4 regions of the Porticoccus hydrocarbonoclasticus MCTG13d genome follow, and region 1 is predicted to be linked to each of the others. Evidence: predicted binding sites of a transcription regulator. Region 1 holds the regulator's gene; each other region holds the start of a gene.
The links. Region 1 encodes sigma-54, which starts transcription at its own class of promoters, with help from an activator protein. Its sites were predicted from a motif close to TGGCACANNNNTTGCNNT; they were not measured.
Positions count from the first base shown of each region.

Region 2: the regulator sigma-54 is predicted to act here: its motif matches at 1,243-1,260, upstream of U740_RS07000 (flagellar basal body-associated FliL family protein).
Region 3: the regulator sigma-54 is predicted to act here: its motif matches at 1,383-1,400, upstream of U740_RS01465 (PEP-CTERM sorting domain-containing protein).
Region 4: the regulator sigma-54 is predicted to act here: its motif matches at 1,507-1,524, upstream of U740_RS11925 (PEP-CTERM sorting domain-containing protein).

Region 1 is NZ_JQMM01000001.1:884,789-887,903, forward strand. Features, by position in the region: gene rapZ (RNase adapter RapZ) at 1-297, opposite strand, end outside; gene ptsN (PTS IIA-like nitrogen regulatory protein PtsN) at 310-768, opposite strand; gene hpf (ribosome hibernation-promoting factor, HPF/YfiA family) at 774-1,061, opposite strand; gene U740_RS04260 (RNA polymerase factor sigma-54) at 1,082-2,533, opposite strand; gene lptB (LPS export ABC transporter ATP-binding protein) at 2,658-3,115, opposite strand, start outside.
Region 2 is NZ_JQMM01000001.1:1,467,560-1,470,674, reverse strand. Features, by position in the region: gene U740_RS07005 (flagellar motor switch protein FliM) at 1-602, opposite strand, end outside; gene U740_RS07000 (flagellar basal body-associated FliL family protein) at 621-1,166, opposite strand; gene U740_RS06995 (flagellar hook-length control protein FliK) at 1,430-2,521, opposite strand; gene fliJ (flagellar export protein FliJ) at 2,576-3,022, opposite strand; gene fliI (flagellar protein export ATPase FliI) at 3,009-3,115, opposite strand, start outside.
Region 3 is NZ_JQMM01000001.1:292,986-296,100, reverse strand. Features, by position in the region: gene U740_RS01475 (hypothetical protein) at 1-123, opposite strand, end outside; gene U740_RS01470 (outer membrane lipoprotein-sorting protein) at 125-1,021, opposite strand; gene U740_RS01465 (PEP-CTERM sorting domain-containing protein) at 1,454-2,062, shown strand; gene U740_RS01460 (hypothetical protein) at 2,834-3,115, opposite strand, start outside.
Region 4 is NZ_JQMM01000001.1:2,287,834-2,290,948, forward strand. Features, by position in the region: gene U740_RS10895 (PEP-CTERM sorting domain-containing protein) at 1-76, opposite strand, end outside; gene U740_RS10900 (hypothetical protein) at 348-626, opposite strand; gene U740_RS10905 (hypothetical protein) at 839-1,123, opposite strand; gene U740_RS11925 (PEP-CTERM sorting domain-containing protein) at 1,614-2,120, shown strand; gene U740_RS10915 (hypothetical protein) at 2,790-3,115, opposite strand, start outside.

The DNA of each region.
Region 1 (3,115 bases):
GATAATGACGGAATTTCTGGCATCGAGAAAAAGCACTTCATAATTGATGCCCGAATATTTCAGCTCCGCAAGAATTTTTGGTAGTTGGTCAAGGTCTTCGCCCAGGTTGCGGACATCGATTCCCACCGCAATTTTTTCCAGCCAGTGTTGGCTCTTGGCGTTGATGGCTTTCTGAAAAAGACCGGGAAGCAAACTGGCGGGAAGATTGTCAATACAGGTAAAACCGACATCTTCGAGAACGTTCAGTGCGGTACTCTTGCCAGATCCGGAACGCCCACTTACCACCACCAGTCGCATTAGTCTTTCACCTCAGTCACCATCATTGCCGGTTGCTATCCGGAAGAGATCTTGATCACTGCTGGCCTGCCGCAATGCATTGCGAACCGTTTCGTCCTGAAGTAATTCGGCAATGGAAGAGAGGACCTGCAGGTGTTCGTCGTTTTGCTCCTCGGGTACGATTAGTGCAAAGATCAGATCTACCGGCTCTCCATCAATGGCATCGAAATCGACGGCATCAGCCAGTTTGACAAGTGCCCCGGTAATTTTTTCACAGCCTGCCAAACGACAGTGGGGGATGGCAACACCTTCTCCTATCCCGGTGCTGCCCAATCGCTCTCTTGCCAGCAGGCTCTGGTAAAGGTCGTCTGCGTTAACCCCTTCCATGCGTTCTGTCAGGAAGACGGAAAGGTTTTCCAGTACCCTTTTTTTGCTACCGCCCTCGGCGCTGGCAACGGTGTTTTCAGGGGTGAGTACATCAATCAGTTTCATGAGTGTTATCTACCGCGGTTCTTTTCCTTGTGCTTGATCAACTGTCGGTCCAGCTTGTCGGTCAGCATGTCGATAGCGGCATAAAGATCTTCATGCTCGGAATCGGCAAAGAATTCACCGCCGCTGACATGGACTGTTGCTTCAGCTTTCTGGATCAATTTGTCAACTGAGAGAATCACATTCGTGCTGGTGATGCCGTCGTGGTGACGCTCCAGTTTGGATAATTTGGTAGTGACATAGTCTTTGATCGGATCAGTGATATCGAGATGATGTCCGCTGATGTTCAATTGCATGCGGTTCTCCTTAATGGGTGTTAGGTGTTGGGGTTGTAGCGTTTTCTTTCGCTGGAAGAGGGGATACCCATCCCCTCGCGGTATTTGGCAACAGTGCGTCGGGCAACCTGAATACCCATCTCCTGAAGCAGTGCTGTCAGTTTGTTGTCACTGAGGGGCTTGCCCGGATTTTCAGCGCTTACCATTTTTTTCAGCATAGCGCGAATGGCAGTTGATGAACACTCCCCGCCAGCGTCGGTCGAGACGTGGCTGGAGAAGAAATACTTGAGTTCAAAAACACCCTGCGGTGTGTCGATGTACTTTTGGGTGGTCACCCTCGAAATAGTGGATTCGTGCAGTTCCAGTCGTTCGGCAATATCTGCCAGCACCATGGGCTTCATCGCCACGGGTCCCTGTTCCAGAAAGCCCTGTTGTAATTCAATGATGCAGCTGGTGACGCGCATCAGGGTGTCATTGCGGCTTTCCATGCTGCGCAGAAACCATTTGGCCTCCTGGAGGTGATTCTTGAGGAAGGTGTTGTCCTGACTGGAATCGGCTCTGCGAATCAACTGGGCGTACTGTTGATTGATACTCAGGCGAGGGGTGATGTCCTCATTGAGGGAAACTTTCCAGTGATTATCGACTTTGGTGACCCGAACATCGGGTACCACGTACTCGATATCATCGTTTCGAATGGCGTCACCGGGGTTGGGAGACAACGTCTGGATTAGCAGGATGGCACCCTCGAGTATCTCGTGGGACAGACCGGTGATTTTTTCCATTTGTCGAAAATTGCGCTGTCCAACCAGTTCCAGGTGGTCGGTGACGAGCTGGATGGCCTCGTTAATCAGCGGTGTATCCGGAGAGAACTGGTTCAGCTGGATCAGAAGACATTCGGCGAGGCTGGTGGCTGCAACACCAGGTGGGTCAAACTGCTGAATGCGGTGCACTACAGCGAGCACTTCATCCAGCTCAATTTCGTCGTCCAGCGCGGCCCAGATTTCTTCAACCGGTGCCGTCAGCATGCCCCGGCTATCAATTGAATCGATGATTATTTCACCGATCAGGTAATCCTTGGGAGACATCGGCGTCAGATTAAGTTGCCAGATCAGGTGGTCCTGAAGCGACTCTGTGACGTTGTGAACGCTGTCAAAGTCCCGTGTGTCCGCACCGGTGTTTCTAATGGTGGTACTGGGTTGGTAAATATCGTCCCAATTAGCGTCGACTGGCAGGTCAGTGGGTATTTTACTGTCCCATTCACTGCTGTTGAGATCACGGGTTGCACTGTCGATATCTTCATTTTTCCCGGTGGCCGTTTCTGCGGCCAGGTTCTCGGATTCTTCGGCAAGCTCAAGCAGTGGGTTATCGTAGAGGTTCTGCTGGATTTCCTGGTGCAAGTCGAGAGAGGATAATTGCAACAGGCGGATGGCCTGCTGTAGCTGAGGGGTCATCGTCAGCTGCTGGCCGATTTTCAGTTGCAAGCTGGCTTTCATGTTATGACTGCGTATAGAGAGTTGTTACGAAAATGTTCACACGGAAAGTGTAGTCTGCCTCCGGGGGGAGAGACAAGCAAAATGTGTGCCGCTTTGCACAATCGCTGCGCGGTGGTACGTCCCATCAAAGCATAAAGTCTTCGCCGAGATAGATATCCCGTACCTGCTGGTTGGCGACAATATCGGTGGCCTGTCCCTCGGCAATAACCTGTCCTTCACCAACGATATAAGCATGTTCGCAGATATCGAGTGTCTCGCGTACGTTGTGGTCTGTGATCAGGACACCAATACCTATATCGCGTAAATGACGGATGATCTGTTTGATATCGTTGACTGAAATCGGGTCGACCCCGGCAAAGGGTTCGTCCAGAAGAATAAAGGCTGGCTCAATGGCCAGTGCGCGAGCAATTTCCACTCTGCGACGCTCTCCTCCCGAGAGACTCATGCCAAGGGTGTTGCGGATATGGCTGATATGGAACTCCTGGAGCAGCTGTTCCAGCTTTTTCGCTCGCTGTTGTTTGTCGAGATCTTTTCTGGTTTCCAGGATCGCCAGAATATTATTCTCCACGGTCATCTTGCGAA
Region 2 (3,115 bases), 580 kb from region 1:
TTCAACAACAACTCGCCAGCTGCGAGAGGTTGAATAAAGTCCGGGTTGGTCTCAAACCCACAAACCTCACCAGACAGGGAAATTTTTTCCTGCCAGCCCTCGGTCAGGGCGCTGAGAAAGCGGCCAACGACCAGATCGTTGATCCGGCGCTCGGTGGGCGTCAGATTGGTACGGTTTGATTTGTGCCCGCCACCACCTGTCCATCCGCCAAAATACTGATTGACAAAAAATGACAGCGCATCACCGGACACAACCACCATAGATGTCCCATTCAGCGGCGCTGTTTTTAGTTGAGAGATCCCTGCCAGCTCCGGCATGCTCAATAGCGCTTCTTCCTGTTTCATCGGGCGAATATCCGCCACCTGAACCTCAACCGGCGCCTTGAAAAGACTTTGCAGCCCCTGTGCGAAAGACATGGCCTGTTTCTCGGTGAGAGTTTTCAACACCGGCATCTGCACCAGCAGGGTTTGTTCCCTTGTGCTGAAATCAAATGAGGCACAATGTCGGGTAGCAGCCGCATTTTTCCCGGCCGCGGCTTCGTCAGAAACACTGCCCATCAGCGCTTCAAGCTCCCCTTCGGATAAAACCTCTTTATCGACCATCAGAATTCACTATTGGCGTTACTGCATGACAAATCCGGTAAAAAACACATCATCCACTTTTTGTTCGCCCTTTAGGCGAATCACATCCTGGATGGACTGGCGCACTGTTTTGCGTAACTGTTCCTTACCTTCAAGAGTGTTGAGCGCATCATAGTCCTGCCCACTGAATAGCAGGATCAGACTATTGCGCACTGCCGGCATGTTGGCCTGGATCTTGTCCACCACCTTTTGATCATAAGCCATCACCTGCAGACTTAACTGGAGGTAACGAATCGTGCCCTTGTGCTCGAAATTGACCACAAAGGCGGGATCCAAAGGCAAATAAATCGGCTCGCGTTCTTCAACCGCCTGTTGTTCCACAACCTCGTCGACTTGCTCGCCAGAGCCGGGGTTATCGCTATCACCCATCATAAAAAATGCTGCACCGCCGCCGACCGCCAGGAACATCACAACGACCAATACAATAATGACTATTTTCTTCATGCCACCTTTTCCCTTTTTTCCAGCCGGTGACCCCGGCTGTTTGTCCTTACCCAGATTCAACCCATCATTTTTTGTTGCCATAATCACGTTCCAACTCAACCAGCCCCAGCCTCGGGACAGGGGCTTTTACAAAACTGACATCCACGCGAATAGAGTCAAAGCAAAAAACAGGCCAATATGTTTTTTCTTTTCTTATCAATGAGTTAAAAATTATAAGATGCGCAATGTCATTTTTTTGACGAATTCACACAAACGGCATGGTGGGTGTCTGAGGGCAGAGGGGTTATACACCCATCAAAAAATCGACAGGGAACAACAGCAGGAAAGAGAAGCAAAGACGACTGTCAGATGTAGTAATCCACCCGGCCTTCCAGCACAGAGGCGTCCAGAATCATCCGGGAGGACAGTGACTCGTCGACCGCGTCACCATCAAGATTCACACCCCCCGAACCATTGCCGTTGTTATCGCCTGCGCCCTGTTGTTGCGTCTGGGACTGGGCGTTGGATTGTGATTGACTCCCGGCATGCTGGGACACCTGAGTCTGGGTCAATAACATACCGCCCTGCTCCATCAAATGCCGAAGGCGGGGCATCGCAGATTCAATCGCATCTTTGGCTGCACTGTTATCAACAGAAAAAAATACGCTGGCATTATCACCGTCTACAGAGATTTTGATATTCAGTTTTCCCAACTCGGGTGGATTCAGCTGGAGCGTGGCATTCTGTACATTACCGTTGATCATCGTGGACAAACGGCCAGCCATATCCTGACTCCAGGATGAAGTACCCACCGGAGCGGCTATAGATACCGGAACCTTGAGAAGAGCGGTGCCATTTCCGTCAGTGGCAGTCGCCTGTAGCCCACCAGGGGACACCTGCAATGCAGCAGTACTATTTTCAATTGTTTGCGAGGCTACTGTCTTACCCAGCTGAATGGCCGCTGAGAACAATGCGCTGCTATCAGGTGTTTGTTTTATCGGCATGGAGCTCTCAGGACTGTCCTCAAGACTGGCGCCAACGCGAGCAACCGCATCGGACCAGGCGGAATCTGTATTGGTCGTGACGGGGGTGGTATATCGGACCAGGCTGTTATTAACAGGCAGTTCACCCATCACTTTACTCGCCCCGGTCTGGGGCCATTGTTCAGCCGCAACGAGCATGGCGGCAGTCGCCACCCCCTCTTCGAGCGGCAAGTCCTTGCCACCCGGGAACCCGATATTGCCAGCCTCAGCCGCCATCCCCGCCGGATTTTGAGCCAACAGGGATTGCTCTGGGGCCTCCTCCTCACCGGCAGTGACAGCATTTTGCTCCCCCATGATCTGCCCGAAAGAGGCGGAATCACTGCCTTTTGAGTCTGATTCGGAACTGACGGAGAGAGGCGATTCCGACGTAACCTTATTACCTGAACCCTGCTGTATTTGAATGGCCAGTGTCACTTTGGATGATCCTTTTAGCGCGTTGACCTCATATAAAGCAAGATAAGTGCCAGTCTACCTTGGGGGATACTCCAGAGATTTCCTGGCGAGGCTTTTCTCATCGGCATCACGCTGCTCAGCTCGCTCCTGATTGCGCAGGGCTTTGCTGTGCCGCTGATCCACCAACTTGTTTATCGCTGTCTTGTGGCGGGCCTCCGTCATCCATTGCTCGCGATCCCCTTCCAGCTGTTGAGCTGAATCACTGACCGCCGCACGCTGTTGCTCAATGGCCTGATTGAGCTTATTCAGAAACAATCGATAATCCTGCAGTTGCCTGGCGGGAATGCCCTGCTCACCCACCTGCCCCAGCCTGGTTTCGTACTCCTGCTTGAACTGGATAAGCTGGTCGAATTGCTGTCGCTGCTGTTCATGGCTCTGTCGGCTCTGTTTGAAAACGCCTGCCGAGTTGCGTTCCCGGGATTCGGCCAGGGTCGCCACCTTGTTTATTTTATCGGTTGCCATGATCGCCTTCTTTTCCAACTGGTTGACACATATCCAAAATTGCCGACAGGTCTGACTGGCTTTGCTCCATCGACAGCTTCTGCGATTCTCTCT
Region 3 (3,115 bases), 590 kb from region 1:
CAGCTCCTCCGGTTCCTCTTCAATAATCAGCAGATTAAAATCCTCAGCGCTGACTGGAGATGCAAGAGGACTCAGCAGCAGGGTGGCAAAAAGCGTCGCTAATCCGCGGTCAGTTATTTTCATGTCATTCTTCCTGGCTGTCTTCGCTCTGCGGACGGAATGGTATTTCCCGGCTGTCATCAGACAGTCCTCTCTGGCTGAAGAGTGTCTCGGGAATACCCTGATCGTATTTGATATCAATAGTGATTAACTTGGTGCTTCGACCAGATTGCAGGTCGTACATCGTACTATCAAAAATGGTCCAGTAGCCCTGTACGCGTTTGATTTTTCTCGCCTGAAGTCTTTTGGTAGGTTCTTCGCGGTTGTTCTCGTAGTAGTCAATGCGCAGGGGAACGAGAATTCCCGGATGAATACAGAGAATGCGTTTGCTGTAAACCGAGTTGGATTTATCGACCGGAATACTTTCCAGTAGAGTGCAGCCGGCACCGCCGACCTTGTCCTTGCCGATAATCCGGTGGTGATCCATGGAAACTTCCCGGTCGGATAAATCTTCATAGTAGAAATCGGAACCAACGAACCGGCCGCCTTTTCTCGATGAGGCGATGCGACGAACCCGCTCCAGAGCAGGCAGATACAGCCATTGGTCACTCTCGTCGCCGGGATAATCCTTGGTCAGCAGGCCGGTCCCTGCCACATCGTTCGGTTTCACAAAGCGGAGTAGTGTCCACCGCTCGGCGTTGCCTTTGTCGAGCGCATAGCTGAACAGCATGCGCTGTCTGGTCGAACCGCTACCTTCCAACACCATGACTACCTGTGAACTGGCATCCTGGCCGGTAGGGTTGTCATAGACGGCCTGAGCCAGCTTGAGTGCTTCGCTTTGCTGATTGGCATTGGTCACAGCTGAATTATGCGGCCCGGCCCAGCTAAAGCCGGTGAGCATCAGTAGTGACAGGGTCGCTACCCACCGCCTGATGTTGCTGAAGGAAATATGCACGGTCATCCCTGTAATTGTTTTCATCATTCTAACGATCTAAGCGATTCACGGGAACAGTATCGTCTACTGCAATGACCCAAAGAAAATGCGACCGAGAAAAGCAAGCCGGCGTGCCGGGTTTGTGTTGCTTTACCCGCTACTTTAGTCCGGAACAGTTTTTTACCCGTTTAGTGGTCCGAAGGTCGTTGAATGGATTAAGGGGTAAGTGGTGGCGCAGCCAGATGTGTGGTCTGGCGTATAATCAAAGTGAGTAGCTAGCACTCTATAACAGCATGGTTAAAGATTGTGACAACGAGCCTGCGTCAGGTTTCTTTACAGAAGCTAAATGACGGCGCTTTATTTCTGAAAGCGATATATATCTATTTGATATAAAAGAATATTACTTGATTGGCCTGCATTTTGCTTACATATTATGTATATCAGTGTAATTCATTAAAATTATTGAAGAAGGCCAGAAGTATGTTCAACTCCAAGATCACATCGCGTTTGCGTCGTTTTGCTAGTCAGGTTGCCGTTTGTGCCGTAGCTGTTTCTTTTATGGCAGGTGCCAATGCTGGTTTGGTGGGCGTGAAAAGCGTTGAGATTTCCAACAGTATTAATGAATGGTTGCAGGTGGCTGAGTTTCAGGCTTTTGACATGAGTAATGTGAATGTTGCGCTGACAGCAACTGCGTCAGCGCCCGATAGCTGGAACGCATCCTCCACGCCGGACAAAGCCATTGATGGAAATACTGATGGTGTATTTTCCAACGGCAGTGTCTTCCATGAAGGCAATCCAAAAACAGGTGACACTCTGACGATTACATTTCTTGAAGCAGTGGATCTGAGCAGTATGGCAATTTTCGGACGGACAGATTGCTGCTCGAATCGTGATATTTACAACTTTAATTTTCTTGATGCCAGTGGTGGCTCTTTGTTCCAGTTGACTGGGGTTGATGCCACGGACGTCAATAACCATTTTGCCTCCTATCAGTTCGAGAGCAACGAGATTCCTGAGCCGGCTCCGCTGGCCCTGCTTGCAGTCGGCCTCCTTGCGATGGCCCTGCGTCGCCGTCGTCGGGCAAGCTGATACCAGCGGCTCTTCGCGTCAATAAAAAAACCCGCTAATTGCGGGTTTTTTTATATCCGCCTGTTTTGTAATCGATGCGAGTCAGCCAAGTGAAGCTCCCCTGGATGCAGCGATAGGGGTTGCAGCTTATAGGCTGGCACCCAAAGTCACAGTGTGAGTTGAAATCGGTGCATTGCTAAACGCGGTTAAATAGGGAGTTGTGCTGGTTAGGGAGATCGTTGCAGAGTCAAAATGCCCTTGACCGTTATGTGGGGCGTGCCGGGATCAGTGTTAAAGGTAGGGTATAAGGAATGGTAGCTACGGGTGGACTTGAACCACCGACCCCAGCATTATGAATTCGCATATATATCAATAACTTATTGTTTTTATTGACTGTTAATGCGGGCGCTCACAACAAAGCACAACAGTGCGGGACTATTTCCCGCAAAACTCCCGCAACTAATTTTTCGGTTTCTTGTGAATCATTCATACTTTTGGGTAGTAATAAATACAAATGGAGGGTTCTTTCAATAACTGTGAGCCACTTAATCAAGTCATCAGATTATCAGCAGGGCTTAAGATCCCGTTACTTTCCGCCATCCGACCTGTAACAACTAATTCGAAAGTAACGAACACTACTCGGAAACAGTTGGATTAAATACTGGGAGCGGGGTAACCAAAACATCTCTCGATATCTAGCCTCATAGACTTGGCTTTCGATCACGGCTCCTATCCATTCCACTAGTAAGCAACCTTCTCTGTTGCTTACTAGCAGCGCACTCTAAAGCTGGATCAGCGGTCTTTGTTACCACCAAAACCCTTGCCGCTACCCTGTCCCACGCCAGTTCCCCTGTGCCCTCCTGTTGCTGGCATCTCATCAGGCAAAGTTTTGCCCTGCTGCTTAGCACGCTTTTTCATGCGTTCATGGTGCTCATGGCGGATCTGGTTTCGTTCTTGCTCAGTTTTAACAGAACCCATTTTCTTACGATACTCGTTACGCTCCTCTTCCGTCATAAGCTGACTACCATAGATTCTGTCCTGAACCTGACTCTGCGTTTGCATTCCATCTTGCGT
Region 4 (3,115 bases), 1.4 Mb from region 1:
CACTGAAAGTACCAACCGACATGGCCATACCCAAGCCCAATCCGAACAGAATTTTTTTGTATTGACCACGCATCATTAGTACCTCTTTTTCGATATATTAATTATGTAACGATGAATCAACCGCCACTTTACTACATTCAAGTTTAATACATCAGCAAAATCCAGGCCAAAATGTAAATATAAATAAAAATCAAACAGTTAACTAAAATTCTTTGATACTTGAATCCCGGCAATGTAAAGGAACCTGACGACCTCAAAGGCATGACCCTTTTACCATTTCTACAACGAAGCCGAAGGCTGGAACTCAAATATGAATAAAAACTCCCCGTTTAAAACAGCGTTGAAAGTCATCGGCAATATTTATCTTTACCCTGCCACAAACTCATGCCAATCCTGAACACATTAACAACATCGGCACCCTGCCCGGCATTAGCCCATCTTTTGACCTGGGGATTTACTGCCCTGAGTTCCATGCCGCCTTGGGGTGTTTGGCACCATTGTGCATGGTAGATTTCAGACTTTTTTGGATGCGTTTCGGTACGGGTCAGGGCACCAAAAATGTTAATCATAAGCGGTAAAAAATCAGATTTTATAAAGCTGAAATCTCGTGTATCGCCACTTTTCAATGAAGCGCTGAGATATTACAAATAAAAAGGGAATCTATCCCGGCCCACTATTGATGGGGAAGCCACATTTTGAATCCTTGACCGGGAATTTCTACTTCGAACCCCCAATCGTCGATGGTTTTTGTGTGGGGGGGCTGCTCCGTGAAGGTTTATATAAGGTATCCCCACCACCTCGTCAAACCGTACCCCATTAACTTCAGGGCTGCGTTTTATTAAAAGTTGACGTCACTGATATTAATCCAGACCTGACCGATAATCACAAGGGCGACAATAATAAACCAGCTACCGTAAACAAGGTTATTACGGCCAATTCTGCCTTGCCGGTGCAGCCTGAATCCGTACAGAATCATCGCCGAAAATATCACCTGAATTCCAAGAATTCCGAGCGCCGAAGCTACCGAGCCAATGTCCGGTTTAAACCCCAGGGCAACAGCCAGAAATCCAACGACACCAAATGTGAACAGCAACCAACTAAAAATTCGCAGAAACTTGAGCATATGCCCCCTAAATATCACAGTTGCGTTACAGGCAGGAAATAACCTGTAGATGACCAACCTTATGAGCGTTTGCCACTTTACAGTCAGACTGCTTGATCAGCACAAGCAGCCAAAGCAAGCAGCCAAAAGAGTCATAAACCTGAATTATGTTAAGTGATGAAAGCAGATAGCGAAAAGTAGTTAATCAATAATTATTGTGACCCTTTCCATTTGAATGCTCAGCGCTCCCTTTAATTAATTCTCAGTTGTTAGCAATTCTTTCATCTTCTAAAAATTGGCACCACGGACTTTACCGGTTGTACTGTCAACATAATTTACAGCCAGCCACTACCCAACACCCCAAGCATTTACTAACTCATTGTAATTAAATGAAATAATAAATATGGCACACTTTATGCTTAACATAAACCACAAGACTTGAGCAACGTCTGGCAGTGTTGAGACACTGCAGCGAAAGCCACCTAACTGGCAGTAAAATTTGGAGAACAACATGATTACAAAGAAATTCCTGGGAAAGTGCGTAGCCATATGTGCACTGGTATTCAGCGGCTCCCTGTACGCAGCACCCATTTATGTCGGCAGCTGGGATACCTACAATGCCGACGGCCCGAGCTGGAGTGAATTCACAACGCCAACCTACACTGGCCAGGAAGTTGCCGCCCTGCTGTTTGGTGGCAGCTATAGCAATTACGCGATTTCAACCGTGAGTGCCGACCCCCTGGCCATCAACAACATGGTCTGGCTTGACCAGATCTATATCGGGGTCGACCTCTTCGGCGAAAGCTACCGGGTTGATTCCAACAACAACGGTATTTACGACATTCGGGGCGACACCAGCGCCTGGGTCAGAGACAACGGCCAGGGTGACGGATACATCAACTATGCTTTCCTGATTGAGCAAACTCCCGGTGGCACTGTGCCCGCACCCGGCACCTTGCTGCTGTTGGGCATTGGCCTCGCGGCCCTGAGCCTGAGAGCCAAACTCGCCGCACGCTGAAAACCACTCGGATTACTGCCCAGAGGTATCTTCTTGGCAGTACAGCTTGCTTCATATTGAAGTCCGCCCCGCATCGCGGGGCTTTTTTATGCTAATTTCTAATGCGACGCGTCCACCTCAGGAACAATGCGTCCACTTTCAGGGAAGTCGGCCAGCAGCCTACTCAAAACTCGTGATTTTGTACCTTTATTAGAAATACATTCCCCATTGGCAACCCGCTCTTCGGCTTTATAAAGCCCCTCCAACAGCTCGAGCCGCTATTGCATCCTCTCATATTCCCGGACGTCCACCAGCACAGGAACTCCACGCCCTCTCGTGTTAACACCATAAAACGGCGGGTTTAATGGATCTGCTTTACAAATATGGAGACACCCACCAGAAACACAGAAAGCGGGCGGATATCTTTACCTGAGTGAATTCTTGACGTGGGAATTACCTGCGTACATTTAAATGCACTTCTATATTGTGGAGCTGGCAAGGTGGGTCGCAGTGAGTGATTTATCGGTGCAGCGCGCCGATAAAACAATACGATGGCATGGGTTCTACGCCAATCAAAATGGATGCCGGGCCCTTTGTTAAACCGTACTCAACAGGTTGCGAAAACCATATTTTTAAGTTCAACCAGGACCCGGGTTTCTTGCTCGAGAGTAGAAGCCCCTGCCTCAACGGCTACTTCAAAAGACGAGCTCGACTGGCCCAGATCCCGGCGAGCCCAAGGAGGAAAAGGGGCAGTATCGCGGGTGTTGGCACTGGGGTCGCAAACCGGCTTGCAAGATCTTCAGTGGAAAAAGGGCCATCAGAGGAAAAGGTCCATGTAGCAAAATTTATGAACTGCCCTGAGAGCACCTGGTTATTCAGGATAGCGAGGGAGAGATTGATCAGATCGTCAGTAATCTCGAATGAGAGAAGGTCGGACAGCAGGTAGTCGTTCAAAAAAACGCTGTTGTTGCCTGCGCCGCCGTCGAAGATGCCGTTAATCAGCAGGCCCGAGGTCA